One region of the Shouchella oshimensis genome, then DNA from elsewhere that is predicted to be linked to it. Evidence: a T-box and tRNA genes for the amino acid it is inferred to sense, from the RefSeq annotation. Region 1 holds a T-box; the other holds one or more tRNA genes.
What was found. A T-box is a leader RNA that pairs with one kind of tRNA and senses whether it is charged. The one in region 1 lies ahead of NDM98_RS06575 (valine--tRNA ligase), so its partner is inferred to be a tRNA-Val.

Region 1 (15,039 bases):
CGACTCCAACTAGCACAGTAGCAAGCGATGACTCAGTTGAACGAGTGGAAGTGCAAGTGGAACCTCCTAGTGAAGTGACAGAGCAAGCTAGCTACTCAGACTTGCAACGGATCACCCTCGCTCCACAGCAGTCTGAGCCAAACATCGAACGACAACAAACAGAAGAAGTAGAGATCGATGAAAACGAAGATCAGCCTCAAGAGGTAAAAGCGGAAAGAGAAGAGAATGCGCTTTATTTAACAGGCATGATGGCGAAAAGCGATGAGCAATTTACAAGATTAAAAATGTGCATCATTCAAGAAGATGAATCCCTAGATACAATAGCAGATCGTTATGATGTGACAACAAGTCAGCTAATTCGAACCAATCGTTTAGAGGCTGATCAAATTGAAGCGGGGCAGATTCTCTACATTCCGGTTCAGTCATAAGCCATGAAGGGAGGAGTCATCATGGACCTGCTGGAGGAGCTTAAGCAGCAATATGGCTGGAAAAATGCAGTATCTCTGAGTGAGGAAATCATTGAAACAGATCACGGATTAAAAAGAATTAGATTTTGGGAGGATCAAGATCTTTTGGACTGGCACATTAACTGGCGCGATCACTGTTATCTCGCTCCAGTTATGCTAGCTGACCGAATGATTCGGACAAAAGATGGAGATTCCTTCATTCCCTGGAACTCTTCTCGGGTATCGGTCCATGATGAAATCACACAAGCATTTAGTCAGCAAGAAAATGGACAGGTATGGGGAACCTTAGTAGGTTTAATGATTCGGTATGGATTGGAAACTAAGCTTGAGATCAAACCTGTGGTGAATGAGGAACCAGATCTCATGAAGCTAGAAAAACAGATCTGGCGTTTTCCACTTGCACTTCAACCAAGCTCTCAGAGATATGATTCATGAAGGAAAAACTCGTCTAAAAAAAGCAAACAATATTCGATCAAAACGCTCACAAGAAAATCCATTACCTCTCATAGACCGACTACAAGTAGGTGGGCACGCAAAAACGATACACGGCATGTTACATTGGGTTGGGGGAGATCAATACCCAGAACAAGGCTATCGATCCATTCAACTGTTTATACGTGAGTGGTACAGAGAGCATCCTACGGAGAAAATCTCCAACTTTTTAGATGCTATCGAAGATGTTTTTCCTGATTTTTCAAAAATTCAAGGTGGACTCTTACTCGCTGAATGTCTTATCCCATATGAACTGCTACCTATCCTTGAACTAGATTTGCGAAACCAATCAGTTGATTTGATTAAATCAACCATTCACACATGTCAGGAAGAATGGAACATATCAAAACGATTAGTAGAAGACGTGGCCGACTGGCTTGGATGGGAGGAAGTAGCACTCATGAATCAGTCTGTAGAGTACCCGTTTGAGACCATCTTGTTTCATTACGATATTTATCCAGATCAGATTGAAGAGATTGGAGCAGGTAAAGTAAAAAAATTAACCTCTCAAAGAGGCATGTTTGCTCTTAAAGAGACAACCTTATCTCAAGCGCAAGCCGATGAGCTTGTTCACGCCATGCATCGATTAACCAAACTTGGCTACAAACAGTCTGTACCACTTATCCCAACGAAATACGGAGAATACACGATCACGATAGGTAATGCGAGTTATTATCTAATGCCGTGGATTGAGTCTCCTGAATACACAGCCAGAGAGTCAATGGAAGAGAAGCTTATGGATCAAATGGGTGTGATTCATCGAATTACAGTCAAAACCCAAGAGCTTTCTCTGGAGCAATTAGAGCAGTCCTATCGAGAGTTATTGAAAAAGTGGGAAGCACGCCAGCTTCAGTTAATTCATTTTGCTGATCAGGCTGAACAAAAGATTTATATGTCCCCTTTTGAACTGACCTTTTTAACACACATCCATACACTTGACCAGATGGCGGAAGTGGCAAAAGCACAGCTTAATGACTGGTATGAGGCAGCGAAAGAGAAAGGCAAATACCGAAGTGTACTAAATCATGGTCGTCTGTCCCGTAGTCACGCCTTATTTACTCCTGAAAATGAACCTTTACTCATTAATTTCGAACGAGTAAGCTTGGACACACCTGCACGTGATCTAGCCACCTTTTGCCGGTATAGCTTCCCATATGCTCAGTGGTCAGATGAAGAAGTCTTGCGCTTGTTTGCACGATACGAACATCATTTGCCGCTACTTGATGAAGAGAAGCAGTTATTATGCAGCTATTTAAGCTTTCCTGAACCAATTGCGTATGCAGTGGATTCCTATCTTAAAAAGGAAAATGGTTGGAGCGAGCTTGCTCATGTGCAAAGGCTAGAAAAGAGAATACTTGCGATGAGAAAGGTACAACGATTAGCTACAAGATTGCTACCAGCATCCAATGAGACTCTATCCTAGACATGTTGCGAAATTCAGCCAATTTCCTTATACTGTATGTATTGCTCCGTGATCAAGATAGACAGAGTTGATATGGTTGATTGGAGGCACCTGTGATGGGCGAGGATTTAGTGAAGGATTATTCAGAGGATCTACATCTGAATGCGCAGGATCAAATACGGTATCAAGAAATGAAGACGTATCTTGAAACAAAACAATTGCCAAATGCCATAGCGAACCAGCTGCTACATACATTCCAAAAGCAGCTGTATTGGCGCGGAAAGAAAATGAAGGTAACAACCATCTAACAGGAGACGAAATTCAATCGTATTTTGATCGCGAAATTGGTCAGATAAGCAAAGTAGTGTGGCGCACGATGTTGTTCTCGATGATTGGGACTGGTTTTTTGATCTTAGCTGCTTTTTTTCTGTTACAGGCTGCTGTTCATTTTATCAGTGTTGCATCGTATGGGAATAGTGGTGCGACATTAACCCATGCATCGATTATGCCGTTTGTTATTTTTGGCGTATTTGGTTACGGTGGATTAGCGATCCTGACTTATGTGCATACCAATCGCCATAACGTACATAGGCCGCTCATTTTAAAGCTAACTGGATGGCTGAGTTTGATTGTCGGAACTGGATTCTGTATAGCGAGCATGTCACTTTGGGACGACATCCTCATCATCCCTTTAAATACAATAAGTAGTCTTTTATTTGCTATTATAAGTTATCTTATTTATAGGTGGATGGGATCCCCTCTAAAAAAGATTCAAGGAAATCGAGCAGTAGAGCACAATCAAAGCAACCAGCAGGAGAAAGTCTAAAGTAGTTGGCAGCAGTAAGGTCCTAATGGCTTGAAAACAAATGATAGGCAAAAGACATTGATAGCAGACTGCTTTTAGATACGACCATGGTCCCCATTTGTTTTTTGGTGGACAATAAGGTGGCCGCTTATTTCGATGGAACACGTGCACATCCCCCTTTTATACGCCCTTTTTTTACATACTATGCAGAACTCGCGTGGAATGGGAAACAAACCGGATTAAGCTCGGGAAAAATAGGCAATGCTAATATTGACGAAAGTGATGCAACAAGATAGAATAATATATATTAAAATAGACATGCAAAGATCGGGAAGAGTATACGTGACCCCTCACAGAAAGAGAAGTCCATTGGCTTGGAAGATTTCTCAGGTAGGTTAGGTAGAAGGTCGCCCGTGAGCAGCCTTGCTGAACATTCAGTAAGCAAGGACGGGTGCTGGCCGTTAACAGATTGAGTGTGCATTAAGTAGAGATTATCTGCCTTTTGCAAACAAAGGTGGTACCGCGAAACCCTTCGTCCTTTGAGATGGAGGGTTTTTTTGTATGAAAAAAAAGGAGGCAGTAGGTATGGAACAACACAAAAAAGAAATGCCAACCAAATACAACCCAAAAGACACTGAAGCAAAATGGTATGACTATTGGATAAAGGGTAAGTTCTTTGAAGCAACAGGGGACGAGAACAAAACACCTTATTCAATTGTTATTCCACCACCAAACGTAACTGGAAAACTTCATCTTGGTCATGCATGGGATGCTACACTTCAAGACATTTTAGCCAGAACAAAACGGATGCAAGGCTACGACACCTTATGGCTTCCAGGAATGGACCATGCAGGGATTGCAACTCAAGCAAAAGTAGAAGCAAAGCTAAAAGAAGAAGGCGTAACACGTTATGATTTAGGAAGAGAAGCATTTGTCGAAAAAACATGGGAGTGGAAGGAAGAATACGCTCAGTTTATTCGTGACCAATGGTCTAAAATTGGAATCTCAGTTGACTATTCACGCGAACGTTTTACTTTAGATGAAGGCCTATCAAAAGCGGTAAATGAAGTTTTTGTTAAGCTCTATAATAAGGGACTCATCTATCGTGGTGAATACATTATCAACTGGGATCCTGCAACAAAAACGGCTCTATCTGATATCGAAGTTATTCACGAAGATGTTCAAGGTGCTTTCTATCATATGAATTATCCACTAACAGATGGTAGTGGCGAAATAGAAGTAGCAACAACCCGTCCAGAAACGATGCTTGGTGATACGGCTGTAGCGGTTCACCCTAAGGATGAGCGATATGCACATTTGATTGGGAAAACCGTTACCTTACCGATTGTTGGACGAGAGATTCCAATTGTTGCAGATGATTACGTGGACATGGAATTTGGATCAGGTGCTGTAAAAATCACACCAACCCACGATCCAAATGACTTTGAAATTGGGAATCGCCACAACCTTGAGCGAATCCTTGTCATGAATGAAGATGGAACAATGAACCAAAATGCGGCTCAATATAACGGTTTAGATCGATTCGAATGCCGTAAGCAAATTGTTGCAGACTTACAAGAACAGGGAATTCTCTTTAAAATTGAGGAACACACGCACTCTGTTGGTCATTCAGAACGAAGTGGAGCAGTTGTTGAGCCTTACTTATCAACACAATGGTTTGTAAACATGCAGCCACTTGCGGATGCAGCCGTTGCATTACAAAAAACAGATGACAAAGTAAATTTTGTCCCTGACCGTTTTGAAAAAACCTACCTACGTTGGATGGATAACATTCGTGATTGGTGTATTTCTCGTCAGCTTTGGTGGGGACATCGAATTCCTGCATGGTATCACAAAGAAACTGGTGAGATCTATGTTGGACATGAGGCACCAGAAGACGCTGAAAACTGGGATCAAGACAATGATGTACTGGATACTTGGTTCAGTTCAGCATTATGGCCATTTTCAACAATGGGTTGGCCAGATGAAGAAGCAATTGATTTTAAACGATACTACCCAACAAGTGCCCTTGTAACAGGATACGATATCATCTTTTTCTGGGTAGCTCGTATGATTTTCCAAGGAATTGAATTCACTGGAGAACGCCCGTTTAACGACGTATTGATTCACGGATTAATTCGTGCTGAGGACGGACGTAAGATGAGTAAGTCACTAGGCAATGGTGTTGACCCGCATGATGTTATTGACAAATATGGAACTGATGCCTTGCGCTTTTTCTTAACAACAGGCAGTTCCCCGGGAAATGATTTGCGCTTTTACTGGGAAAAAGTCGAAGCAACATGGAATTTCGGAAATAAGATCTGGAACGCATCCCGATTCGCTCTCATGAATATGGAAGATTTGGGTTATGATGACATTGATCTTAGCGGCGAGAAAAACGTAGCAGACAAGTGGATTCTGACACGCCTGCAAGAAACGATTAAAGATGTGACCCGTCTTATTGATAAATATGAATTTGGCGAAGTGGGCCGACTGCTTTATACTTTCATCTGGGACGATTTATGTGACTGGTATATTGAAATGGCAAAGCTCTCTCTATACGGAGAGGACGAAGCTGCGAAAAAAACAACACGCTCTGTCTTAGCTTATGTTCTTGATCAAACCATGAGAATGCTTCACCCAATTATGCCATTTATCACTGAAGAGATCTGGCAGCATCTTCCGCACAAAGGTGAGTCGATCACAGTTTCAGAATGGCCGATTGTACTTACTGAATTTATCTTTGAAGAGTCCATTGATGACATGAACCAACTTAAAGAAGTCATCCGTTCTGTTCGTGCAGTCCGTTCCGAGCTGAACGTACCAATGAGCAAGCAAATTGAGCTGCTTGTACGTCCAGGAAATGACACTACGCTCGCCCAGCTAGAGCGAGGACAAATATTTATTGAGAAATTCTGTAACCCAAGCAAACTCGACATCTCAACCACGATTCAAGCACCAGAGAAATCGATGTCTCAGGTTCTAAGTGGAGTAGAGCTCTTCTTACCGCTTGCTGGCCTACTGAACATTGAAGAGGAAGTTGCTCGTTTGCAGAAAGAGCACGCACGCTTAACAAAAGAAGTCGAACGTGTCGACAAAAAGCTTAGCAACGAAGGTTTTGTTGCCAAAGCACCAGCACACGTAATTGAAGAAGAAAAGAAAAAACAAGCAGATTACTCAGAACAACGCAAAACAGTTGAATCAAGAATTGCAGAATTACAAGCATAAGAAAAAAGCCGGGGTCACGCAGAGATGTGTGTCTCCGGCTTTTTTTTGAAGTGAGCAGGAGTGCGGAGCGTGATGGGAGCTAATTGTCGATAAAAGTGTCTCATTACTGATAAAAGTGATTTCTCACTAATAAAACGAAATCACCAATTTAAAAGAGCTTATCCAACAAAGGACTTCCCTAGTTTTTAAGCGAATTAATACAAAAATCACTTAAAAAGAGGAGTAAGATTCATGAAATCAAAAATTGCCTTAGCTGTATTAGTCCTGATCGGTTCAATTGTTATCGCTTTTCTACTTAGTTCTTTAATAGAGAGTATCGCGATCTCTATAGCAACAGTTCTGCTTATACACAGCTCTTTTATCCTTGCTTTTTTAATCGACAACAAACGAAAAATATGAAGAAATTCCTGCTCAAATCCTACACATATTGAATTCAACCACCAATCCTCGCTATAATAAGACAGAGTAGAGATCGTTAAGGCATACGGAGTGGGGGATAAAATATGAACAACCGAGAGCAAACAATAGAATGGATCCACAGCCTGTTACCGTTTGGAATCAAACCAGGACTTAAACGAATGGATTGGATGCTTGGAGAAGTTGGGGAATCCAGAATCCAAATTAAATATGATACATGTAGCCGGAACAAATGGAAAAGGCTCAACCGTAAGCTTTATGCGCCACATGCTTGAAGCGAACAACTATCAAGTAGGCACCTTCACTTCACCCTATATGGAATGTTTTGAAGAACGTATTTCCCTAAATGGCGTACCCATTTCTGAACAGGATCTAGTAGCCGCAGCCAACAAGGTACGTCCACTTGTTGAGGAATTAGCTCAGACAGAGCTAGAATCTCCAACAGAATTTGAAGTCATTACGGCAATTATGTTTGAATATTTTGCCCATGTTGCAAAGCCAGATATCGTATTAGTAGAGGTAGGGCTTGGAGGAAGACTCGATTCAACCAATGTCATCAAACCACTTCTATCAATTATTACATCCATTGGACACGACCACATGCATATCCTAGGTTCAACCATTGAAGAGATTGCTGCAGAGAAAGCAGGAATTATCAAGAAAGCAATTCCAGTCATTTCAGGTGTGTCTAATATAAATGCATTAGCTGTATTAAAAGAAACAGCCATTGAACGAGACACGTCATTCTATCAATTAGATGAAGATTTTTATATTACAGATACATTGATTAACCAAGCGGATCAAAGTTTTACATTTGATTCACCGTTAGGACGACTAACACAACTAAAAACATCCATGAAAGGGGAGCATCAACTAGCAAACGCAAGTCTCGCTCTAATGGCTATGCTCTATTTGAAAGAACACGCAGGTTATCAAATCACAGATGCAGCCTGTAAAAAAGGATTAGCCTTAACCAATTGGCCAGGACGATTCGAACAACTAATGGAACAGCCACTCGTGATCGCCGATGGGGCTCATAATGAAGAGGGGATGCAGGCTTTAGCCGCTACCCTGAAAAATCATTATCCGAATCATAAAATCAAAATGCTTGCAGGTATGACAAAAGAAAAAGATGTGACTAAGCTACTGGCTCCATTTAGTGAAATGGATATCCAGATTATATGGACAAGCTTTGACTTTTTTAGGGCTGCGGATGCAGAGGAATTACTTAATGCAACCCCTGATGGTATACAAGCTAATGCGGAGAAGGACTGGAAGAATGCACTTGAGTTGTTGATGGATCAATGGAAAAAAGATGAGTTGATTTTAGTTACGGGGTCGCTGTATTTTATTTCAGAGGTTCGTGGGGAATTGAAGAATGATAATTTTAAGATAGCTATTCGTTAGAGATGAATTTAATTCAAACAAGGGGTAAATAAAATTTTTTATTTACCCCTTTAAAAATAAAAACATTAATTTGGTACTGGCGGAAAATCAGGAAAGTAAACCATCGTATTAACCTTAGGTATTAATTCTTCCGAAGCGGCATTAAACATTGAAGAATTAGATGGGAAATTAATAGTACCTTCAACAGGTCCTGTATATGTTATGTTGCCATAGGTGTTAAATGCATACTTCTCACTTTCGCTTTTAATTTCTGGAAAAGTAATTCGCTCATTTATATATGATTCACCTTTAACAATCAACATTGATTTAGGAGAAAGTTTAATACCTTTTTCAATATACAAATTTCCCCCGCTAGTTACAGTAGCTTCTCTTGCCAAATCAAGTTTCCCACCAATATGAATAGAAGAGTTGCTAGACATTTTTCCTCTATATAAGAAGGTTACGTTGCCTCGAATTGAAATAATTGATTCAGTTGAAATATCTAATTCATTTTTCGCGGTAAAATTACCGTTCACCCATATTCCATTTTTTCCGTTAAAGGTGAACCTTTGATGAAGATCAACATTTCCTCCAACTATTAATTTGTCACCAATATTGATTTTATTCGAAGCGCTGTAATTTACAGTTAGATTTCCTCTTATGTAGAACGTTTTCTCAATATCTATCATTTGAGCTTGATATATCGAAGCATTTCCTAGAACTATAAAATCCCCCTTTGAAGTGAATTTATTTCCTACATTAGTGCTATTAAAATCCTTATTTACAACAGTTTTTCCTCCAACGTATAGAGTACTACTATTATGCAGATTTATTTGTTCATTAACATATAAGCCGCCATTTTCTACGACAAATGTCCCGTGATTTTCAATACTTAAAATTTCTGTCTTTGGTAAATAAACACTGCCATTACTTAATGAGAAGCTTGCTTGATAGTTAAGAACAATGTTATTTGCATATATTGTAATGTCTCCATTAGTAAGGTTTACAGGGACTTCGTTCCATATAGTAAGAGTTCCACTTGTATTATCACATCTAATACTATCTTTTCCCCAATGTTGTCTCTTCGCGATTTCTTCAAATTGTTTGTAACCACTGAAGTCTATTTTTTCATTTTTCATGCAAACCACATCAGGCTTACGATCTTCCCAGTTTTCCTCCTCATCCGGTGCACCCAATCCAGTCTCAATCACACCACCACCCCGCTGCGCAAGCACCACGGGCTCTTCCAAATCATCAATTTCTAAAGTAATTCCTTTCTTATCTACAATCGTCACTTTCCGAACGCCTTCAACTGGAGTTTGTCCACTTTTGACGTCTGAATTTAATTGACCATCAACAAGCCAATAGTTACTGATGGAATTATCGGTATTTGTTATTTCAAAATTGTATTCATCCGTACCCTTTTTAATATCCTTCGCTTCCTGCACAGCCTTCGTCAACTCTAGCAATCCTACTTGCATGTCTTGTCGTTCCTGGGATTCGCCTCTGATTTCATTTGTTAGTGTGCTGCTTTGGGCGAGTGCAGCCATGCCGATGCCGAGCACGATGACGAGGATTGCAATGCTTGATAAGACTTCAATAAGGGTGAGACCTTTTTCGTTAGATAAGGCTTTTCTTATTTCCATGATTCCACCTCCAGTCTGAGTGGTGATTTCTGTGTCACTTTTAATGTAACCGTAGTGGTGTGTGTGTGTTCACCAGTTGCTTCGCTTTTTAAAATAAGCTGATTATCTGTCATGTCACAGCTAAGTCGAATGTTATGTTCGTTTATTTTATTGGTTGAAACCTTTGCTGGGCTGCAACTTAGATCTTTGATGTTAATAAGTTCTTCTGGCTTTGGCCCATTTAATTCATTCAGCATACGCTCTACGCCTGCTTCTGCGGCATATTTGGCTTGGATACCTTCCGTAACCGTTTGGCTTTTGCTCACCTCGTTAAAAAGAAAACCTAATAGACCTAGAGCGACAAGCGTTCCAACTACAATGATTCCTAACACAACGGGAAGCGCGGCGCCTTTTTGATTATGTAGGATGTTTCTCATGGTGTGGTGACCGCCTTTGGTATGCTAATTTCTGTATCTAGTTTTATAGCGGAACCAGGAATTTTGTCATTTGTCACTTCAACAGAAATAAGACACATGCCATTTTCCTGCTTAACTGTTCGTTTTGTGAGAAAGCTCTCGACTGGTTTCTCAGAAGCAGTACAAAAAGCAGCATCCTGATTTAATCTCATACTCTCAATCTCAGACTGTGCCACAAGGGTTGCTTCCATCTCAATTCTATTTATTTCATTTGCCTTAATTCCGTTCATCAGCATGGTTGCAAATCCGATGGCAAAGATCGATAGGATCACCATCGAAGCAAGCAACTCTATTAATGTTAATCCGTGTTCATTTCGATGCATATCTTCGCCTCCAACCGTGATGAAAATAAAATTAATCATATGTATCCAAAACTTTTACTTTATTATACAATAAGTCTGAAAGAACTGTATCTAAATAATTAGAACAATTTTCTTAATAAATGTATTTATAGTCTAAAAAGGTTGGTGATTCTGAATGATGTATACAATTTCTTTTTTTGCAGGCATTGTTGTGTTGCTATTATTGTTTCTGTTTTTAAATAAACGAGTGAATCTCTCACTGCCATTAAAGCTTCAAAGTTTAGTAGCTTCGGTTGGTATAGCACTGATTACGATTTTGATGTATCTGTTGTTTCCGATTGGTTTAACCATTGTTATTTCAGTTGTTCTCACTCTATTAGCGAGTCTTATTTTGGCAGCGCGTTTGGAACGCGAGCAAGCGAACTCCTCTTTTCAATGGGAGCTACCTGCGATTAAAACAGCATTCGATCAAGTTGCGATGACGACAGATGAATCAGTGCAAACAGAGCAGGTTTTTGACACGGTTGAAGTGGATGTTGAGCCAGTATTAGAACGAAAGCAGCCTTTAACGGAAGTGGCTGTTGATGAATCAGAGGAATTAATGACTGGACGACGTAGACGAATTCAAGATAAAGAGGAGTAATGAGTGCAATGAAATCCTTTGTACGTATTGGACTATTGGTAGCTGGCATGATTGGAATTCTATTAATTGGTTTGTTTGCGGGCCGTGTGTTAGATCAACAGGCAATAGCAAAAGAATATCAAGTGGGTACGGTGATTTCCGGTATTGAGGTAGGCGGATTAACTCCTGAAGAGGCTCAAGTAGAATTAGAGAAGCTGAGTGAACAACGCAAAAGTCAGCAAGGAATCTCGCTCTATCTGTATGATTCAAAGGTTGAATTACCAAGAGAGGCTCTTATTTTAGACATTCCTACTTTAACGGAAGACGTGCTGATGGGATCGGAACAGCTTGATGCAATGGTAGACATTACGGCATTAACAGAGGCATTAGCTCAGATTGAATCAGCTGATTTAACGGGTTTAGTGGATATCTCGACTTTAAAGACTGACTTGGAGTTGCAATTAAATGAGCAACCAAGCAAACCCGTTTCTGTTCATTTGGCTCCATATATAGATATGATTAATGAAGACAGCACCGTGTTATCCAATGTCTATACACCGTACTTGGAATCAACATTACTTGGTCAATGGGCCAAGGGCTTAGACGGTATCATCATAGATCCAAAAAGTACATTTTCATTAAAAGAGACACTTAAACAATCAAATCAATTGGTTGTGGGTGGAGAAAGTTTGGATTTGTTTGCTTCGGCCATTTATCAAGTGTTGGCTAAGTCTAATTTGGAATTAATCGAACATCATAGTCCAAGTAAACTTCCTTATTCCATTGAAATAGGGTATAGTGCGTCGGTTAATGAAGACTATCGCGATCTCGTATTTTACAATCCTAATTATGAAACGTTGGAATTAAAAACTCAATTCTCTCAAGATGGACTGATTGTTGAATTAATTGGTACACCATATTTACACGAATATGAGCTAGTGGTGGAAGATACGGAGACGATTCAACCAAGAAAAGAAGTTAGATACTCAAAAAAACGTCGTGCAGGTGACTCTCAACTGATTGTAAATGGAAAACAGGGTTATGCGGCTACATTACATCGCAAAGAATTAGGACCAAACAAGACGGAAAAAGAAATGGTGCTTTTAGCAAGGGATTATGTTGCTGCAGTATCTTCAATCGAGGAACGTAGTGTGTACTCAAAGCCTGAACCAGAGCCAAAACTAAATGAAGCGGGTCTTCAACCAGTGATTGTTGAGTTACCTGAAGGCTCAGAGAATGCTCCGGTTGTAGATCCAGTGGAAACAGCGCAACCTTCAACAGATGAAGAAACAAAAACAACCTCTCCTGATGAGGATCAAGAGTACATAAAAGGGGTTTATGAACCTGGTGATGAGGAGCAGGATGATGAGAACTAAAAAGAAAATCGGTGACTTATTAGTTGAAGCTGGTTACCTTAAAACCGAACAAATTGAGTATGTACTCAAGGAAAAACGATCTGACCAGCGATTGGGTGATGCGCTGCTTGAACGGGAATTAATTACGGAGCAAGAGCTTATCAAGGCACTTGTGACTCAACTTGGTCTTGAACATGTAAATCTGTATCGGACAGCAGTGGATACGCAGGTATTAAAGCTGATTCCAGAAGAGTTTGCCCGCAAATATATGCTGATTCCAATAAAAAAACAAAATGATGTGCTTCAAGTGGCAATGGCCGATCCACTTGATTATTACGCGATAGATGATTTGCAGATGATTACAGGCTTCCAAGTCGAACCTCTTATTGCGATAAAAGCAGAAATTATAGAAGCGATTGAACGTTATTATCAGATTAATGATTCATTAATTGACGAGGAAGCGATAGAGGTATTAGATGCCTCATCAATAGAGAATCAGGAGCAACTTATTACAGATAGAGATGCTCCGATCATTAAGTTAGTAGACCAGCTTTTACAACATGGACTAAATCAGCGTGCAAGTGACATTCATATTGACCCGCTTGAAACTAGTTTTATGGTTCGATATCGAATTGACGGAATGCTACGGACAGAGCGTACATTTTCTTCGTCAATTTTGAGTGCCTTAACGGCTCGAATTAAGATTATGGGCGAGTTAAACATTACAGAAAATCGTTTGCCTCAAGATGGAAGAATTAAGGTATTGGTAGGTTCGCAGCATGTTGATATGCGGATCTCTACACTTCCAACGATTTTTGGTGAAAAAATAGTGATTCGGTTACTCGGAGGACTTAATGAATTAACTAAGTTAAGCAGCTTAGGATTAAACCACGTCCATGAGAAGATGTTTGTAAAAATGCTTGAAAATCCATCAGGACTGATTTTGTTAACGGGTCCTACAGGATCTGGGAAAACCTCTACCTTATATGCAGGCATGCATCATTTAAATACAGATCAAGTGAATATCGTAACCGTTGAAGATCCGGTCGAGTACCATATCAACGGCATTAACCAAGTACAAGTAAATACACAAGTGGGTTTAACGTTTGCGAAGGGACTACGTGCCATCCTACGCCAGGACCCAAACATTGTCATGATTGGTGAGATCCGTGATACAGAAACAGCCGAAATTGCTGTGCGTGCTTCGCTTACTGGGCATTTGGTACTCAGTACACTACACACAAACAGTGCGATAGCTGCAATTCCACGTTTAACTGAAATGGGCATTGAGCCATATCTTGTGGCTTCGGGGTTATCTGGTGTTGTTGGACAGCGATTGGTTCGCAAAATTTGTCCGTCATGTAGACAAGCTCATGAAGCTAATGAGTTAGAGCAGGAATTATTTCATAAACGTGGCATGGACGTTACTAAAGTGTATCGCGGAGAAGGATGTAGTCAATGTAGTGATACTGGTTTTCGTGGTCGAATTGCCATTCATGAGATGTTAGTGATTGATGAGACTATCCGTCAGCTTTTGATGAACAAACAAACGATTCATGACATTCAAGAGTACGCAGCAAATAACGGGATGATTTTTCTATTAGATGATGGATTGTTAAAGGTAAAACAAGGCATTACAACAATGGAAGAAGTGCTTCACGTGACCTTAGAACATTAATGAGAGGAGGATTTTTTATGAAAGAAAAGCTAGAGGCTTTATTATCTACTGCATTTACAAAAGGCGCTTCCGACATCCATTTGACAGTAGGCACGGCTCCTGTTTTTCGTATTAATGGGGATCTTGCACCATTTGGCAAAGAAAAGCTCACGCCAGAGGATACAAGACAGTTTGCGAATGCGATTATTCCCGAGGACTTAATGAGTGAATTTGAGAAAAAGGGAGAATTAGATTTTTCGTTTGGTATCCCAAAAGTATCGAGATTTCGTATTAATGCTTATTTTCAACGTTCATGCATTGGTCTGGCGATACGTGTGATTCCAACAACGATTCCTCAATTACATGACTTAAAAATGCCTGCAATTTTAAAGCAGATTGTTAGCGCACCTCAAGGGTTAGTGTTGGTAACTGGGCCAACAGGCAGTGGCAAATCAACTACGCTTGCGGCGATGATTGATCATATTAATCGAACCGAAAGCAAACATATTATTACCCTTGAGGATCCAATTGAGTACCTACACAGACATCAGATGTCTGTTGTAAATCAACGGGAGGTTGGTTTTGATACAAAGAATTTTGCAAATGGACTTAAAGGTTGTTTACGTCAGGATCCGGATATCATTTTAGTTGGAGAGATGCGTGACTTGGAGACCATTTCAACGGCGATTACGGCGGCGGAAACAGGTCATCTTGTACTTGGCACTTTGCATACAACGGATGCACCATCAACCATTGATCGAATCATTGACGTTTTCCCACCTGCTCAACAAGCACAAGTTCGCAT
Region 2 (15,039 bases), 270 kb from region 1:
GACATTGTGCAGAAGAAAAACTTACTCTCTGTTAATGGATTAGAGCAAAATGTGGTCGGCTTAACCCTTGTTTTTGGCTCCCTTCTTGGAGGTATCATCGCTTTTGTATCTGATGTAACCATTTTATTTTTTATTCATACAATTTTTCTTTTATTAGCAGCAACGCTTATAGCAAGATTGGCAAAAATCGAAAGTATACCGAAACTCAAAGATAATGTTGTACCAGTAGAGTTTTCATTAAAAGAAAGCGGATTTCTTTTGTTTAAGGTGGCATTATTACGAGTATTTTTAATGGTCATGCTACTTATGCCGCTAGCAAATGGGGTCGACAATGTGATCTTTAACTTGATTGCATTAGATGTTTTTGAAAAAGGAGATCTGGGAGTTGGATTGATCTATGCTTCATTAGGAATGGGATTAATCTTAAGTTCAACGATCGCTAAATGGATTCGTGGAAAATACATGGCTGTTGGAGCAGTGATGATTTTTTTGGAGGGTGTAGGTCATCTGTTACTTAGTCAATCCTTCTTCTTTTTGCAAGCTTTACTACTTGCCGCAGCCATTGCGTGTGCAGTTGGAGTAAGTAATATCTGTTTTGATACGGTACTCATGAAAATTCTACCTGCATCTAAAAGAGGAGTACTAATTGGTACGTTATCAATGTTTGAAAATAGCTCGATGGGGATAGCGATGGTTGGAGCTGGATTTCTCTCTGAATGGCTCGCTCCGTTAAAAACCGCTTTTCTAGTTGGGATCACGTATATCTTTTTTGCATTAATCTTTATAGTAATTTTCAAGAGTATAAATGTTCGTGAATCATTACGTAAATTAAACCATTTGGACAAACGTACTGAAGAAATATAATAAGAGGGAGAGTATGCTCATCTCCCTTATCTCAGCTACTCCACATCTAGATAAAGGGAATAACTCCCCGTGCCTTCTGGCCATGATGCTAATACTTCAAATATGTTTAAACCGGAATGAATGGAGAGATCTAATTCATCATAACTGTCCAGTTGACCTCCTGAATCCCAGGTCCTGATTGAGTAATGAGTTGGTTGTTTTTCAAATTCAATGGATACCTCTGAGTCTGTTGAAACAGTGATTGGCTTTTGATAGTCCGCAATGGTTGATGGCAAATCTGAATCAGCTTCGATACCTACGCCTTGACCAAATACATTTGTTTCACCCCAGCTATACGAGCCTAAAACGGGGTCAATGGTTTCATCACCTATGATAATGGACAGTTTAGGAGGTTTTAAATCATCTGTGTTTATTTCATCTGAGCAGGACACTAATAGAAAACTCAACATCATCAACAGTGCGATCATGCGCTTCATCCATCCACCCCTATCATAAATATAATTCTAAATCTGGAGGCATTAATTCAACAAATAATCCACTGTTCTCTATTCTTCGTTTAATCGATGAGATGGCTTCGTTTGTATGTAGATACATATAATAATCATAACCAAATGTCACAACTAGTTGATCAATCACACCAAGTCTCGCCCATAAAAGATCTCGCAAAATTAATTTCACAAACGGTCTAATTTCTTGTATTGTAATTGAACGTCCAACCTGTACGGAGTGAAAAAGCTCCTTCATATCATCAGTTGAGTACGAATCGAAATCTTCAGCTGATTCATCATGCCTCTCCAAATATAAAACATGTAACTCTGTAAAATGATGAAGCTTCATAAACCGTAAAATAGCATCAATATAAAGAGCTTCTATTCTAAGATACTCGTCCTCTGTTAGTAAGCCATTACCGCCTTGTCTTTTACCAATGTCACAATAAGAAGTCCATTCCTCTTGATCCTTGTACACCCCGTTTTCATATCGATTGGTAGGATTATATTTTGTTACACGATATGTATTCAACCGATTCTCTCCTTTATATCTAAAACCATCAGATCCTCATCCAAATAGACATTGTTATCTAGCTTTAGAGCTTGTTTATCGACGCCATATCTTTTAAAACCCATTGATTGATAGAGTTTTTTGGCAGATTCGTTTGTTGATACTACGGTCAAGTAGATCTGTTCGATTCCACGGTTTGCTTCTGCCTTCTGGACTGCCTGTTTGATTAAAGCTTTGCCGACCCCTTCTCCCCTTTTTGGGGTGAGACATACATTGCTACAAGCATGGCACGGTGCCTGAGTTTCTGTTTTGTTTCAATGAGTAAAGTGGTGACTCCTACTAATGATTCGCCATCAAACATGCCAAATGTCACTGAATCTTCACCTTTTAACCTTGCTTTGAATGCGTCTACTGGCAACTCTTTTTCTTCCTCATAGCTTGACGCAAATGCTTCTGGAGCTGTTTGTAAGGCTTCGAATCGAATGCTTCGATATGCCTCTGCGTCTAGCTCAGTTAATGGTCGATATTTCAATACCCTACCATCCCTTTCCTTTACAAATTCTTCACACGAATCGCCTTGTAATGAGCACATAAGCCCTTCATAGTTATTGTATATGAAAGTATCCAATAAATCTTCAAAAAAAAGACAACTAGAGGATGAGAGCTATGATGAATCAAACAAAAACCTACTATCATTCGATTGATGTCTTTCGGTTGATCTGTGCCGTTGCTGTTGTCATCGTGCATATCACTTCACAAATTCCTAGTAATGAAATTGCCAATTGGAGCAATTATTATAGTTATCGGTATGTATTAGATATTGGTAGCCCATTCTTTTTTATGGCTGCTGGTTTTATTCTTTATCGTAAAAGTAAAGACGTTGGCCCTGGGTATCTTATTTCATATGCTAAAAAGATCTTTAGCTATTATTTAATCTTTTCAATCTTTTATATGGTTGCTCGAGTGGTGATAGAAGCGATAACCGCGAGTATTCAAAATGAATCTATCAAAACCGCCATATTAACTCAAATCAATCAATGGAGCACAATCAATCTACTAAATGGTTCAATTGGGTCCTTCCAAGCTCTTACTTTTTAGTGATTCTTATCTATTCTGCTTTGTTCCTGTACGTCCTGCTTCGACTCAAAGCAAACACCTTAGCACTGGTTACGATTGCGATTGCTTTATACGCAGCAGAGAACGCCGGGCTTCTCTCAAACTTGAACATTTTTCAATACAAAAACTTTGCGTTTGGCTTATTGTTTGTTACGCTCGGATTTGCCTTAAATCATAGTAAAGAGTTTATAAACTATAAAGCGCCGTGGCTCTATACGATTTTATTTGCAGTTGCATATGTATGTAATTATTACTACCAAATTGGTCTCGGATGGCTCCTACTGCCTCTCTTCACCTTTTCACTTGGTGCCTTTTGTGTGCAGTTCCCTACACTCGGTAAAGGTAGCCTATTAACCCGTTTATCAAGCTATTCATTAGCGATCTACACGCTTCATATTTTTGTTGAACTCATTATTCTTAAGTCTGTTGAAGTAATAGGCTGGTCCGATTATTATGCAAATCCACTCTATTATGTAGGAACAATTGTAGCTTGTATCACCGTACCAATGCTTATCTTTAACCCTATATATAACGGGGCGATCTGGATTAAAGAGACTTTGATTTTTTCACAAAAAAAACGTTCACAAGATTCAGAGCTACGTAAGCAAAACTATGGATAAACGTAGAAAGTAAAAGCATATACCGGATTACGGTATATGCTTTTTCTAATCCATCATTCAATGTAGTCAGCGACATAACACTAACTGTGAATCTTAACGTGAACCTTTCACCTCAATGTGACCGATTTCGAGCCAACCGTTGTCTTCCTGCTCTTCATTAGCAAAATGAAATCCTTTCGCATCAGAATGAGTTTCCGATAAAGGATTAACGACTTTAACTAAAATATCATAACTACCTTCACTTACATTCGAAGTGTTACTCGTCCACTCCAACAAAACCTCATTCGTATCTCCTGTCTCTTCATCATTGGGTATGATGTATGAGAGATCCCAGTCGGTAGTCCATTCCTTTATTTTTCCGTTCTGATCTCTTGCTGCTATATCCACTTCCCAATCATAATAGAAAGGAGCCACACCAGTATTTTGAATGTGGATCGCTGCTTGTAATTGACCACTGTCTGAATTTACATAGGCAGTTGGTACAAAATACTCATACCCCAAACTACGTGAACCTTCACGCGCTCGTTCAATAGCATCTGCTTCAAGTGGCGTTTGGAAAACTTCTTGAATTTTTAGCCAAGATGCATGAGTTAATTCTAGACTTTTGTAATAATCCTCTCCCTGTGCTCCTTCAATAGGTTCACCTAAATATTGAGGCGGATCGTTATTCCACATCTCGATTTGAATTTCCGGACGCATTTCTCCACCGATTGGTTCTGCTTTCCATTTCTCAATCACTTGATTAGCTTGCAGACGCCCCGCAAAGTGCCAGTCCTTTCCACCTAAACTAGGAGGTAAGGTCTGAAACGCAAAAGAATCATCGTGATAACCAATATTTAAATCACGATTAAATTCCGTTGGATAGCGTGCAAGTATTTTTGTTTCATTAAATGAATCATCCAAGCCTTGCAAAATGGCTCTTTGGTTGGCTAAACTTGGCATCCAATCGGTTGCAATTCCATCCTCGTGTTCAGCCAATTCACCATCCCAACTTCCAATTGGAGTCCATCCATCCTGTGGGTACGTATGCCATTCACCCCAAAACCCTATTAAACCAGCTTGTATGAAACCAACTCTTGAATCTCCATCGTACTTATCTCCAAGAGCTTCAATAAACTGCAATAATGCGAGCTGTAGATTCTCGTCATTATAATTTGGGGCCACACTCGTTCCATTTGATCCCCCATTGCTTTCGTAATGATAGTCTCTTGTTTCCAATCCGAGATCAAGTAGAAACTGAGGGATTCCAGTTGGCTTATGTGGATAATCGAGATACACCCTGAAAATAGCCTGATTTCCTCTCGACGTTATATCGTCTACTCTAGATTCTAACTTGCTCCAATCATACTCATTGAAATTCGTCATAATATCATTTAGAGGAATATAGAAGAATTCCATACTATATGGTAGTTGATTATCATCTATCCGCCATGCTGCTGAGTCGCTAAAGGGTAAAAATCCTTTTAACGGGTTATCAATCGGTGCGGGTGAATAAGTAAGATTAAACGTGTTCGCAGGAGTTGCCCACTCAGGAGCCAAAGATCCTCCTAAACCGCCTTCCGAGGTTCCCCATAGACTGATTGAATCTATATACACTCTATTTGTCGAATTCGCCTGTGGATTATAGCCAAATTCGTACCCTTCAATTAAAGCTAGGTTTAAATCATTGTCACATCCTTGTGGACATTGCCACGACTTCTCTGTAAATTGATCCCAAGCCATTCGGATAAGGCCAGCAAAATCTTCTGGGACAATCAATATGCTGTCAAAAGAATTCTCTTCCCATGAAGAACTTCCATCTTCTTTAAAAGACGCTGTAAACGTCCCTTCTTGACCATACGCGTTTGATCCAGATTTAATATCAAAGTTAAATGCTAACGGTTCATCAGCATCATTATGTATCCAAAATGAAATACCGGTAGAATCTGTCCAATCACTCACAGTAAAATGTTGAGATACAGCTACCCATGAGTCTAAGGGCTCTTTAGGAACGATTAACATAGAATTTGTACCATCATAAGCACGCTCTTGGCTTAAGGACCAATCGACAGTATTTCCACCAGATGACCAGAGTCTATATGTACTTTTTAATTCATCATCTGAGGCATAGCTTTCAAAGTCATCAATGATTGTAATTGAGTCTGAAAATGCTGCTTCAACTTTTACAGTAGTAACTGTTACTGATAACGTTATAAGTAGAACAGAAACCAAAAAATAGTGTACTAATTTAGTGTTTTCTTTCATATGAACCTCAACCTCCGTTAGATATTGATATTCGGTCTTCCCTTTCCTTCCCCCTCTTAATTATATTCCCACCCAAAGCCCAACCCTTTCTATTTTATCGGTTATCGTCAAACTTTAATAAGTGCAGCTATTTTATGATCTCAACAAACTAAAGCTTTATTGCCTTTAACATTTTCAAAAAAAATATATCAAAACAGTTGCATTTTCTTTGATAAGTGTATTATACTAATAACAATTAACAAAACGTTAATTAATAAAACGTTTTTATCTTATGTAACGTTGAGGAGGGAACAAATGTCTTCAAGTAATCACAAAGCTCTTGAGCAATACGATGTAAAAAAATTTAGAACTCCAGATGGATATACTTCTGATATCGCAGTCTTCACGATCGTTCCTACACATACAGAAGCATACAAACCACCTAAGATGGATCTGAAGCTTCTGTTGATTAAAAGGTCGGATCTTAATGCAGAAGGCGATGTCAACATTGAAGCTGGAAAATGGGCCTTACCTGGAGGTTTTGTCCAAGAGAACGAGTCCGCCTATGAGGCAGCCAAGCGTGAACTCCTCGAAGAAACAAGTATAAAGGATATTCATGTTAAGCATTTTAGTGTTTACGATCAGCCAGGGCGCGATCCACGAGGATGGATTATCACAAATGCACATTATGCGATCGTTCCTGAGAGCCATCTCATTAATAGAAAAGCAAATGATGATGCAGCCGAAGTACATCTCTTCACTATTGAAGAAGTATTGGAGTTAGCTTCCACATCACAACTGGCTTTTGATCACGACAAGATAATAAAAGAAGCCATCAAGAATATCAAAACAGATCTATTACAAACAACCATTGCTAAAGAGTTCTTACCTAAAAATTTCACGTTCTCAGAACTTCAAGCAGTATTATTGACTGTCACCAAAGATCCAGCCATATCAAGTAATCAATCTTTTATTAGAAAGATCAAAACATTACCTTTTATTGCTGCAGTTCCAGGAATGACAACACAAAGAACATCAAAAACACCCACACAGCTTTATACGTTTATTGACATGGAAATCGTTAAACCAATCTACACGGCTAGATATTAATTTCTTTTTTTACCCTTTACTATTAACATTCTGTTAACAGAAGAAACGGAGGACGTTATGAATAAGGCGTTGATAAATATTGATTACACAGTTGATTTTGTTGATACAAATGGGAAACTAACTTGCGGAAAACCTGGTCAAGACATTGAAAAAGAAATAGTGAAAGTTACTAAGGACTTTCTTAAAGATCAATCTTATGTTGTTTTTGCGATTGATCTCCATAAGGAAAACGATCAAATGCATCCAGAGTTTAATCTATTTCCACCGCACAATCTAGAAGGTACTAAGGGTAGATTCCTTTTTGGAGAATTACATGAATTGTACCAAGAACATAAGGACTCCTCCCTCACCTACTGGTTAGATAAAACAAGATATAGCGCTTTTGCAGGTACGGATCTCGAAATGAAATTAAGAGAAAGAAAGATCACTGAGATTCATTTGATTGGGGTATGTACAGACATATGCATCTTACACACCGCAATCGATGCTTACAATAAAGGCTTCAAGATCGTGATTCATCAACATGCAGTAGCTAGTTTTAATGCAGAAGGACACAAATGGGCACTCGGACATTTCGAAAATTCTCTTGGAGCAACACTCGTTTAAAAAAACATTACATTTGGAGGAAAACACAATGACTAACACTTACTCAGACGATAGTTTCATGCTGCACACGGATTTGTATCAGATTAATATGGCCCAAACATATTGGAACGATGGATTAGAAAATAAGAAATCAGTGTTCGAGCTTTTCTTTAGAAAGCTACCTTTCGGAAATGGATACGCTGTGTACGCTGGACTTGAAAGAGTCATCGAATTTTTAAACAACTTTGGTTTTACTGAAAGTGACATTAGCTACCTTCGAGAGTTAGGATATGAAGAAGACTATCTTGATTTCCTGAGCGGCCTTACATTCACTGGGACCGTCAAAAGTATGAAAGAAGGAGAATTGGTATTCGGTAATGAACCAATCTTACGTATCGAAGCTCCATTAATTGAAGCTCAATTAATCGAAACACCCTTATTAAATATCATCAATTATCAAACGTTAATTGCTACAAAGGCTTCAAGAATCAAACAACTTATCGGTGATGATCGGGCTATGGAATTTGGAACCCGCCGTGCTCAAGAAATGGATGCAGCTATTTGGGGAACAAGAGCCGCTTATTTGGGTTGGATTTGATGCAACCTCCAATGTTCGCGCTGGAAAGAAATTTGGAATTCCTGTAGCCGGTACTCATGCACACTCACTGGTTCAAGCTTATAGAGACGAGTACACAGCGTTTAAAAAATATGCGTCAACCCACAAAGATTGCACCTTCTTGGTTGACACGTATGACACACTGAAATCTGGTGTTCCAAATGCCATCAAAGTGGCAAACGAAGAGAAAGAAACGATCCATTTTAAAGGCATTCGATTAGATAGCGGAGATTTAGCTTACCTATCTAAGGAAGCTAGAAAAATGCTAGATGAAGCGGGTTATACCGATGCAGCCATTTCTGCTTCAAATGACCTTGATGAAGAAACGATTATGAATTTAAAATCACAAGGAGCAAAAATTGATGTTTGGGGTATAGGAACGAAACTTATTACAGCGTATGATCAGCCTGCTTTAGGCGCAGTTTATAAGCTTGTTTCAATCGAAGAAGATGGAGAAATGGTTGATACGATTAAAATAAGCGCAAACCCAGAGAAAGTATCAACACCTGGACTTAAAAGAGTCTTCCGCATCATCAATAACAGAAACGGTAAATCAGAAGGAGATTATATCGCGTTAGATACTGAAGAGCCGAATGAAGAAAAACAATTAACGATGTTCCACCCTGTTCATACCTTTGTAAAAAAAGTTGTGACAGATTATGAGGCTGTTGAGCTACATCACATCATTTTCGATAACGGAGAATGCGTCTATACTCAACCTAGCCTAGAAGAGATTAGATCATTTGTTACGTCTAACCTACAGCTTCTATGGGATGAATATAAACGATTGGTCATGCCAGAAGAATATCCTGTAGATCTTAGTCAACTATGTTGGGATAACAAAATGGCGAGAATTGCTGAAGTGAAACAGAAAGTCTCTGATAGAATTCAATAGATACAAGCAATGGGAGGCTCACCCTCCCCTATCATCTTGATATTACTGGAGGTTTAACCAATGGGTAAAGTAGGCATTTTCGGTTCATCTTTTGACCCGATCACAGACTCTCACTTATTCTTAGCAAAAACATTAGCTGATCTATGTAACTTCGAATACGTTATTTTTGTCCCATGTGTTAGCAGTCGTGGAGATGGAAAAAAGATGAAAGCAAGCGATGAAGACAGATGGAATATGATCCAATTAGCGATAAAAGACAATCCAATTTTTAAAGCTGATGATTTTGAAATGAACGCAAAAGCAGGAATTGGCAAACAATACACGTACCACACAATGGAATACTTCAAAGAGAAATACCCTGATGACGAACATTATTTCATTATGGGTGCTGACATTCTAGCTGAGATCGATAACCAAAGTGTGCAGCCTCACCAAAGGTGGAAGTTTAGAGAGGAATTAATAAAGAATAATAAGTTTGTTGTGATGTCTAGAGACAATATTGACATGTTAAAAGAAATATCAAAAAGCCCTATTTTGCGAAAATACCATGATGGCACTAGATTTCATTTAGTTGATAAAGGCATATCTATGGAAATCAGTTCTAGCTATATCCGAGATGAGATCAGTATGGGCAGGTACCCTCAATACCTCATGCGAGATGATGTCTATGATTATATTGTCACGAACGAGATCTATAAACATACAACCAATTAAAAAAATCCGGAGGCGATGTAACATGACCATTCAACAGCAAATCATAAAAGAACTAAGCGTTAAACCGACAATAAACCCAAATCAAGAGATTAAAAGTAGAATAACCTTTCTAAAAGACTATTTGAAATCAACGAAGGCAAAAGGATATGTACTTGGCATAAGCGGTGGCCAAGACTCTTCTTTAGCCGGGAAGCTAGCTCAACTCGCTGTTGAAGAGTTGCGATCAGAAGGCGTTGATGTGACTTTTACAGCTGTAAGACTTCCTTATGCAAGTCAGAAGGATGAAGAGGACGCACAACTTGCATTACAATTATCAACCCTGACAACAGCATCGTATTTAATGTTTTCGAGCCGGTCGTAGCTATCGAAAAAGAGTATCTACAAGCTACTGGCTCTGCCCTATCCGACTTTCATAAGGGGAATGTCAAAGCCAGAACGAGAATGATTGCACAATATGCTATTGGTGGTATGGGAAATCTCCTTGTTTTGGGAACCGATCACGCAGCAGAAGCACTAACCGGATTCTTCACAAAGTACGGGGATGGCGGTGCAGACCTATTACCACTGAGTGGATTAAATAAAAGGCAAGGAAAAGAACTACTCAATGCCTTTGGTGCCCCTGAGAAGCTTTATTTAAAAAGCCCTACAGCAGACTTATTAGATGGAAACCCACAACAATCCGATGAGCACGAACTTGGTATCACCTATGATCAGTTGGATGATTACTTGGAAGGAAAGCAGCTTTCTGAAGAAATGATGGAGCTTATTGAGGAGCGGTATGTGTCTACGGAACATAAGCGTCAGTTGCCTGTAACTCCTTTTGACGAATACTAATTTTAGATCTAACTAAAGCTGTGGAATAGGGATATATATGAAGAAATAAGGATTTGGTCTTCACTACCGAATTGGGAAACTTCCTGAATTCGAGGAATATCTTAAGGTTTTTCTACAATTTAATGACTGTTTCGGAGATATCTAGTATTAGATTTAACGATCTAAGGTATATATATGTTGTGTTTTCGCTTACGCTTACCATTTCGAGTGGTCCAGAGTATAAATAATAAACAGATATAGTCATGCATCAACACTTATACAAAAGGATACTTCCGAAGCTTTTGTTAATAATTTGTTATCGCCACCAAAATTCCACCGAATATGATAAGATCTTTATTTTAATAAAATGACAAAAAGAAAAACCCTTATCTATCAAGGGTTTTCGGTATGACCCGTATTGGGCTCGAACCAATGACCTCTACCCTGTCAAGGTAGCGCTCTCCCAAGCTGAGCTAACGGATCAAGTATGTATCTGAGACATATATAAATGTACCTTTTTTATCTGATAAAGTCAATATAAATCAACACCATTACCGTAAGCTATCACCACATCTTTTGATCTAGTTAAACGCTCAATCAAAAGTATGGTCTTTTGTGCAGAACTACCGGATCTTTTGATGATATGAGATAGTAGATAGAAGGCTTAGTAGAAGCCTAATTTAATACAGTAGGCAGGCGATTCTATGTATCATGTCATCCGAACAGTTAATGGTAAAACAGAAGCGCTTAAGGATTCAAATAGTCCTACGGTTAAACGATTTAAAACACTTATTGATGCCGAGTTAATGACGAGTAAGTTAAACAAAAACACATTACCTGATCGATTATGGTCCATTCAATTGATAAACGATGAAGAGAAGACAACCAGCTAACAACTAACTGGTTGTTTTTTCGTCTTCTTGATATTTTGTAGGGTTATAATTACGAGAATGCTTCATCTCATTTCGTAGTGATGCATCATGCATAATTCGCAGGACGGGTCTGCTTGCTAGTAATAAGCTACCACATAAGTAAAGCGAGTTCCCTACCATTTCAATGGAAGAGAAGAAGTTTAGAATACTTCCCACCACAAAAAAGAAACCTATAAGTAGGTCATTTACTGTTGTGATTAGCTGATATCTTTTTCTAAAATAGAGACGAAACCGCCCCGCTTGCAGATCAATATAGTCTTGTTCTTCTTTTTTTGAAAGCATAATTCCTCTCCTATCCTTTTATTTTTATCCGTTTCCCGCTTATGGTTTTATTAAACATCGTCAAAATAAAAAGGAGTGGACATCGTTTAGTCCACTCCCTTTTTATTCTTATTAAAACCTGCTCTTATCGACTAGCGGCATCTGCGTTTACTAATCCACTACCATATAATGTAGAGCTTCCTAGATTCGTAGATGTGTTTTTCAGATGATTACGGATTTGCGATGCACTCCAAGAAGGATAGCGTTGTTTTACAAGTGCTGCCGCTCCTGCAACGTGAGGAGTTGCCATAGATGTACCATTTAGGCTCGCATAGCGGTTACCAGGATACGTACTTTGAATGCCTACACCTGGAGCTACGATATCAAGTCCTGCACCATATTGAGAGAAGTTAGCACGGTTATTATTTTGATCGGTTGCTCCTACTGCCATTGCATTAGCATAACGTGCAGGATATCCAACGTTACCTGAACCGTTATTACCTGAAGCCGCAATAACTAATACACCGCGACTTGTAGCGTAATTAACAGCCTGCTCAAGAGTTGAGCTAGGTGCATCGCTACCAAGGCTCAAGTTTGCTATGTGCATATTGTTCGCAGCTGCCCACTCTAAACCTTGTGCAATTCCTCCAATGCTTCCTCTACCATTTGCCCCAAGAACTTTTACAGCATATAGATCAGCATTTGGTGCTACACCTACAACGCCGATTGAGTTATTCAAAGCTGCAATTGTTCCAGCTACATGGGTACCATGGCCATTTAAGTCAGATGTATTTGGTTCACCAGGCACGAAGCTAGCTCCACCACGAATTGTTAAATCACTATGTGTAGAAATTCCTGTATCCAATACAGCCACTCTTACTCCTGAACCATTTGTTCCACGGTTAATCGCTGCTGGAGCTTGTACACGAGTAATACCCCAAGGCACCGATTGCTGGATTGATACCTCAAAGTCTTCTTCAATATATGCGATTCCATCTTCTTCACTTAATGCATCAACATCTTCAGGGTCCAACTCAACTGATAATACGGGAATATAATCGTAATCAAAAATAATGTCTACATCAATATCAGTCGAATCTTCTTTTTGCTGATCTTCTTCAATAGAGAATACGCCAACCTGCTCAACTTCATCTGTAAAAGCTTCAAGTTCAGCTTCTTTTTCAAAACCAATTAGGTACTTTACCTTTTCTTCTGCAGCTGATGCTGAGTCTGTCACACTAACAAGGGCTGTTACACAAACAAGTCCTACAACAAGTTTTCCAATCTTTCTTTTCATTTGGTCGCCTCCTCATTTTTAGACCAGCTTTAACTGGTAATGATAGAGTAGCACGAATATTTCACCTTGATTATTGGGAAATCGACAGCATTTTTCTAGAAAACTAGTCTTTAGTATCTACTTAACAGGAAAATTGTTTACTCTAGAGGTCTAATGTCTAGGATAAAAACAGATGCTAAAGTCACCCACATGTGGATAGAGATTTGTTTAGTGAGCTTTATATATTTCGGATCTTGACCCTCAAATTTGCGGAACAGTATAATCAAAAGTGAAAAAGATATTGAGTACACACAACAGACTTTACATAATATTAAATGGGGAAGTGCTATTGAAATAAACACTCCCCCTGATTATTTATTAAAGGATGAAAAATATTCTTTCTCGATTTAGGATTTAGAATCTATTATTCAAATTTTCGATATGAATTCTGTTTTATAATTTCCATTATTTCATTAATATCATCAGTCTTAAATTTCTTTGGAATATAAATAGATATTCCTCCTAAGGAATATCTAGTCCAATATTTTTGTCATGATTAGATCTATTTGTTCATCATCACCCATATAAAAAGAGTGTGCACCCGTTTGGAAAAATCCTAATCTATGGTAAAATTCAAGAGCTTTTTTATTCTCTTCCCATACGCCTAACCAAATCTTCTTTTTACCGAGATCAGTTGCAATCGTAATCACTTTCTCAAACAAATGTTTTCCAAGACCTTTACTTTGAAAATCTTTTCTTATATATATTCTCTCTACTTCAAGATAATCAGAACCCATTTGTTCTGATTGAGCCTCATTAACGTTTATTTTTAGATAACAAGCGATTTTATCATTAACATATATAAAATAGAACTCGGAAGAATCATTTTTCAATTCCTTTTCTAATTGGTTCAAATTATAAGCTTTTAACAAGTAAGCTTCCATATTATCTGAAGAATTTTGATCTTTAAACGTATCATTAAATGTCTCAATACTTACCTTTTGAATTAACTCTACGTCTTTAAGCTTGCACTTTTCTATTCTTTTTATCATTCCAACTCATGCTCCTTCTGACTCAATAATTTCGTTTGTTTCCCTTTTTGACAAATTCCCAATCGATTTCGGCATTTTTTCTAGCTCTTCGTAATAATAATAAAAGATTTTCTACTTCTTTATCTGAGAATCCTTTTAATACGACACTGTTTGAATGTTCATTTTCTCTTATAATAAAAGGGTAAACACCTTCTCCTTTTTCTGTAGGAAAGAGTTTTTTTATTTTTCTATTATGTTCATCCTCTTTTTTCTCAATAAATCCGTTGATTTCTAGTTTTTTTATGGCTCGAGCTGCACTTGTTCGATCCACTTTAATTAATTCTGCTAGCTTTTCTTGAATGATCCCTGGGTTTTCACAAATTCGAACCAGATACAAATATTGCCCTTTTGCTAGATCATATCTTTTAAATTCAATATTACTAATAGAATCTAATGATCTTGCAATCATTCCAATTTCGCGCAGTATTTCCATTCAAACTCCTCAATTCTTTTTAAAAGATATACTCATAATGTATCTGCATTTTGTTGCGTTTGCAACAAAAATTATTCTGATTAATAATAATATAAAACAAAAAAAGCACCAAAGCTTCGAAAGCCTTGGTACTAATGGTATGCGGACCGCAGGACTCGAACCTCCTCGAGTTTAACCTCACTAGGCCCTTAATTTTGCGAAACGGTAGAGATGACTACATTAATATTCGTTTTTATTAACACGTTATACAAACCCTACAGATTTAGTTCTACTTAAGTTAATATAAATTAATGCTAAACTTTCACTTCCCTTATATTACGAGATTCTTCTTGAAGTATATTCATAAAGAGGAAACGATATAATATTAATCCAAAGACAGTTGAATAAAGAATAACGATTGTTATAGAAAATAAATTTTCAGAGTTAACTTGGTTGACCAAAAATCTTTGAATCGTTAGTATATCTGTACTTAAAGCAAATAATAATGCTGA

Region 2: it has a tRNA-Val gene. The T-box ahead of NDM98_RS06575 (valine--tRNA ligase) is inferred to sense a tRNA for this amino acid. The anticodon was not compared.

What each region holds. Positions count from the first base shown of each region.
Region 1 covers NZ_JAMQJY010000001.1:1,197,632-1,212,670, reverse strand. The annotation lists gene spoVID (stage VI sporulation protein D) at 1-428, shown strand, start outside; gene NDM98_RS06595 (hypothetical protein) at 450-902, shown strand; gene ysxE (spore coat protein YsxE) at 865-2,382, shown strand; gene NDM98_RS06585 (hypothetical protein) at 2,478-2,669, shown strand; gene NDM98_RS06580 (hypothetical protein) at 2,633-3,187, shown strand; gene NDM98_RS24900 (YszA family small membrane protein) at 3,122-3,331, opposite strand; T-box leader at 3,481-3,709, shown strand; gene NDM98_RS06575 (valine--tRNA ligase) at 3,752-6,394, shown strand; gene NDM98_RS06570 (hypothetical protein) at 6,626-6,793, shown strand; gene NDM98_RS06565 (bifunctional folylpolyglutamate synthase/dihydrofolate synthase) at 6,947-8,218, shown strand; gene NDM98_RS06560 (prepilin-type N-terminal cleavage/methylation domain-containing protein) at 8,284-9,843, opposite strand; gene NDM98_RS06555 (pilus assembly PilX N-terminal domain-containing protein) at 9,834-10,259, opposite strand; gene NDM98_RS06550 (type IV pilus modification PilV family protein) at 10,256-10,621, opposite strand; gene NDM98_RS06545 (hypothetical protein) at 10,776-11,243, shown strand; gene NDM98_RS06540 (VanW family protein) at 11,252-12,598, shown strand; gene NDM98_RS06535 (GspE/PulE family protein) at 12,585-14,255, shown strand; gene NDM98_RS06530 (type IV pilus twitching motility protein PilT) at 14,273-15,039, shown strand, end outside.
Region 2 covers NZ_JAMQJY010000001.1:923,019-938,057, forward strand. The annotation lists gene NDM98_RS04990 (MFS transporter) at 1-864, shown strand, start outside; gene NDM98_RS04995 (YajG family lipoprotein) at 900-1,340, opposite strand; gene NDM98_RS05000 (hypothetical protein) at 1,354-1,884, opposite strand; gene NDM98_RS23860 (GNAT family N-acetyltransferase) at 1,881-2,090, opposite strand; gene NDM98_RS23865 (hypothetical protein) at 2,090-2,395, opposite strand; gene NDM98_RS05010 (acyltransferase family protein) at 2,530-2,961, shown strand; gene NDM98_RS05015 (acyltransferase family protein) at 2,961-3,599, shown strand; gene NDM98_RS05020 (DUF4832 domain-containing protein) at 3,693-5,843, opposite strand; gene NDM98_RS05025 (NUDIX domain-containing protein) at 6,138-6,932, shown strand; gene NDM98_RS05030 (cysteine hydrolase family protein) at 6,990-7,538, shown strand; partial or broken gene NDM98_RS05035 (nicotinate phosphoribosyltransferase) at 7,567-9,028, shown strand; gene nadD (nicotinate (nicotinamide) nucleotide adenylyltransferase) at 9,089-9,742, shown strand; partial or broken gene nadE (NAD(+) synthase) at 9,765-10,576, shown strand; tRNA gene NDM98_RS05050 (tRNA-Val) at 10,965-11,038, opposite strand; gene NDM98_RS05055 (hypothetical protein) at 11,260-11,448, shown strand; gene NDM98_RS05060 (YrhK family protein) at 11,452-11,769, opposite strand; gene NDM98_RS05065 (S8 family peptidase) at 11,894-13,045, opposite strand; gene paiA (spermidine/spermine N(1)-acetyltransferase) at 13,558-14,076, opposite strand; gene NDM98_RS05075 (MarR family winged helix-turn-helix transcriptional regulator) at 14,099-14,548, opposite strand; gene NDM98_RS05080 (hypothetical protein) at 14,842-15,039, opposite strand, start outside.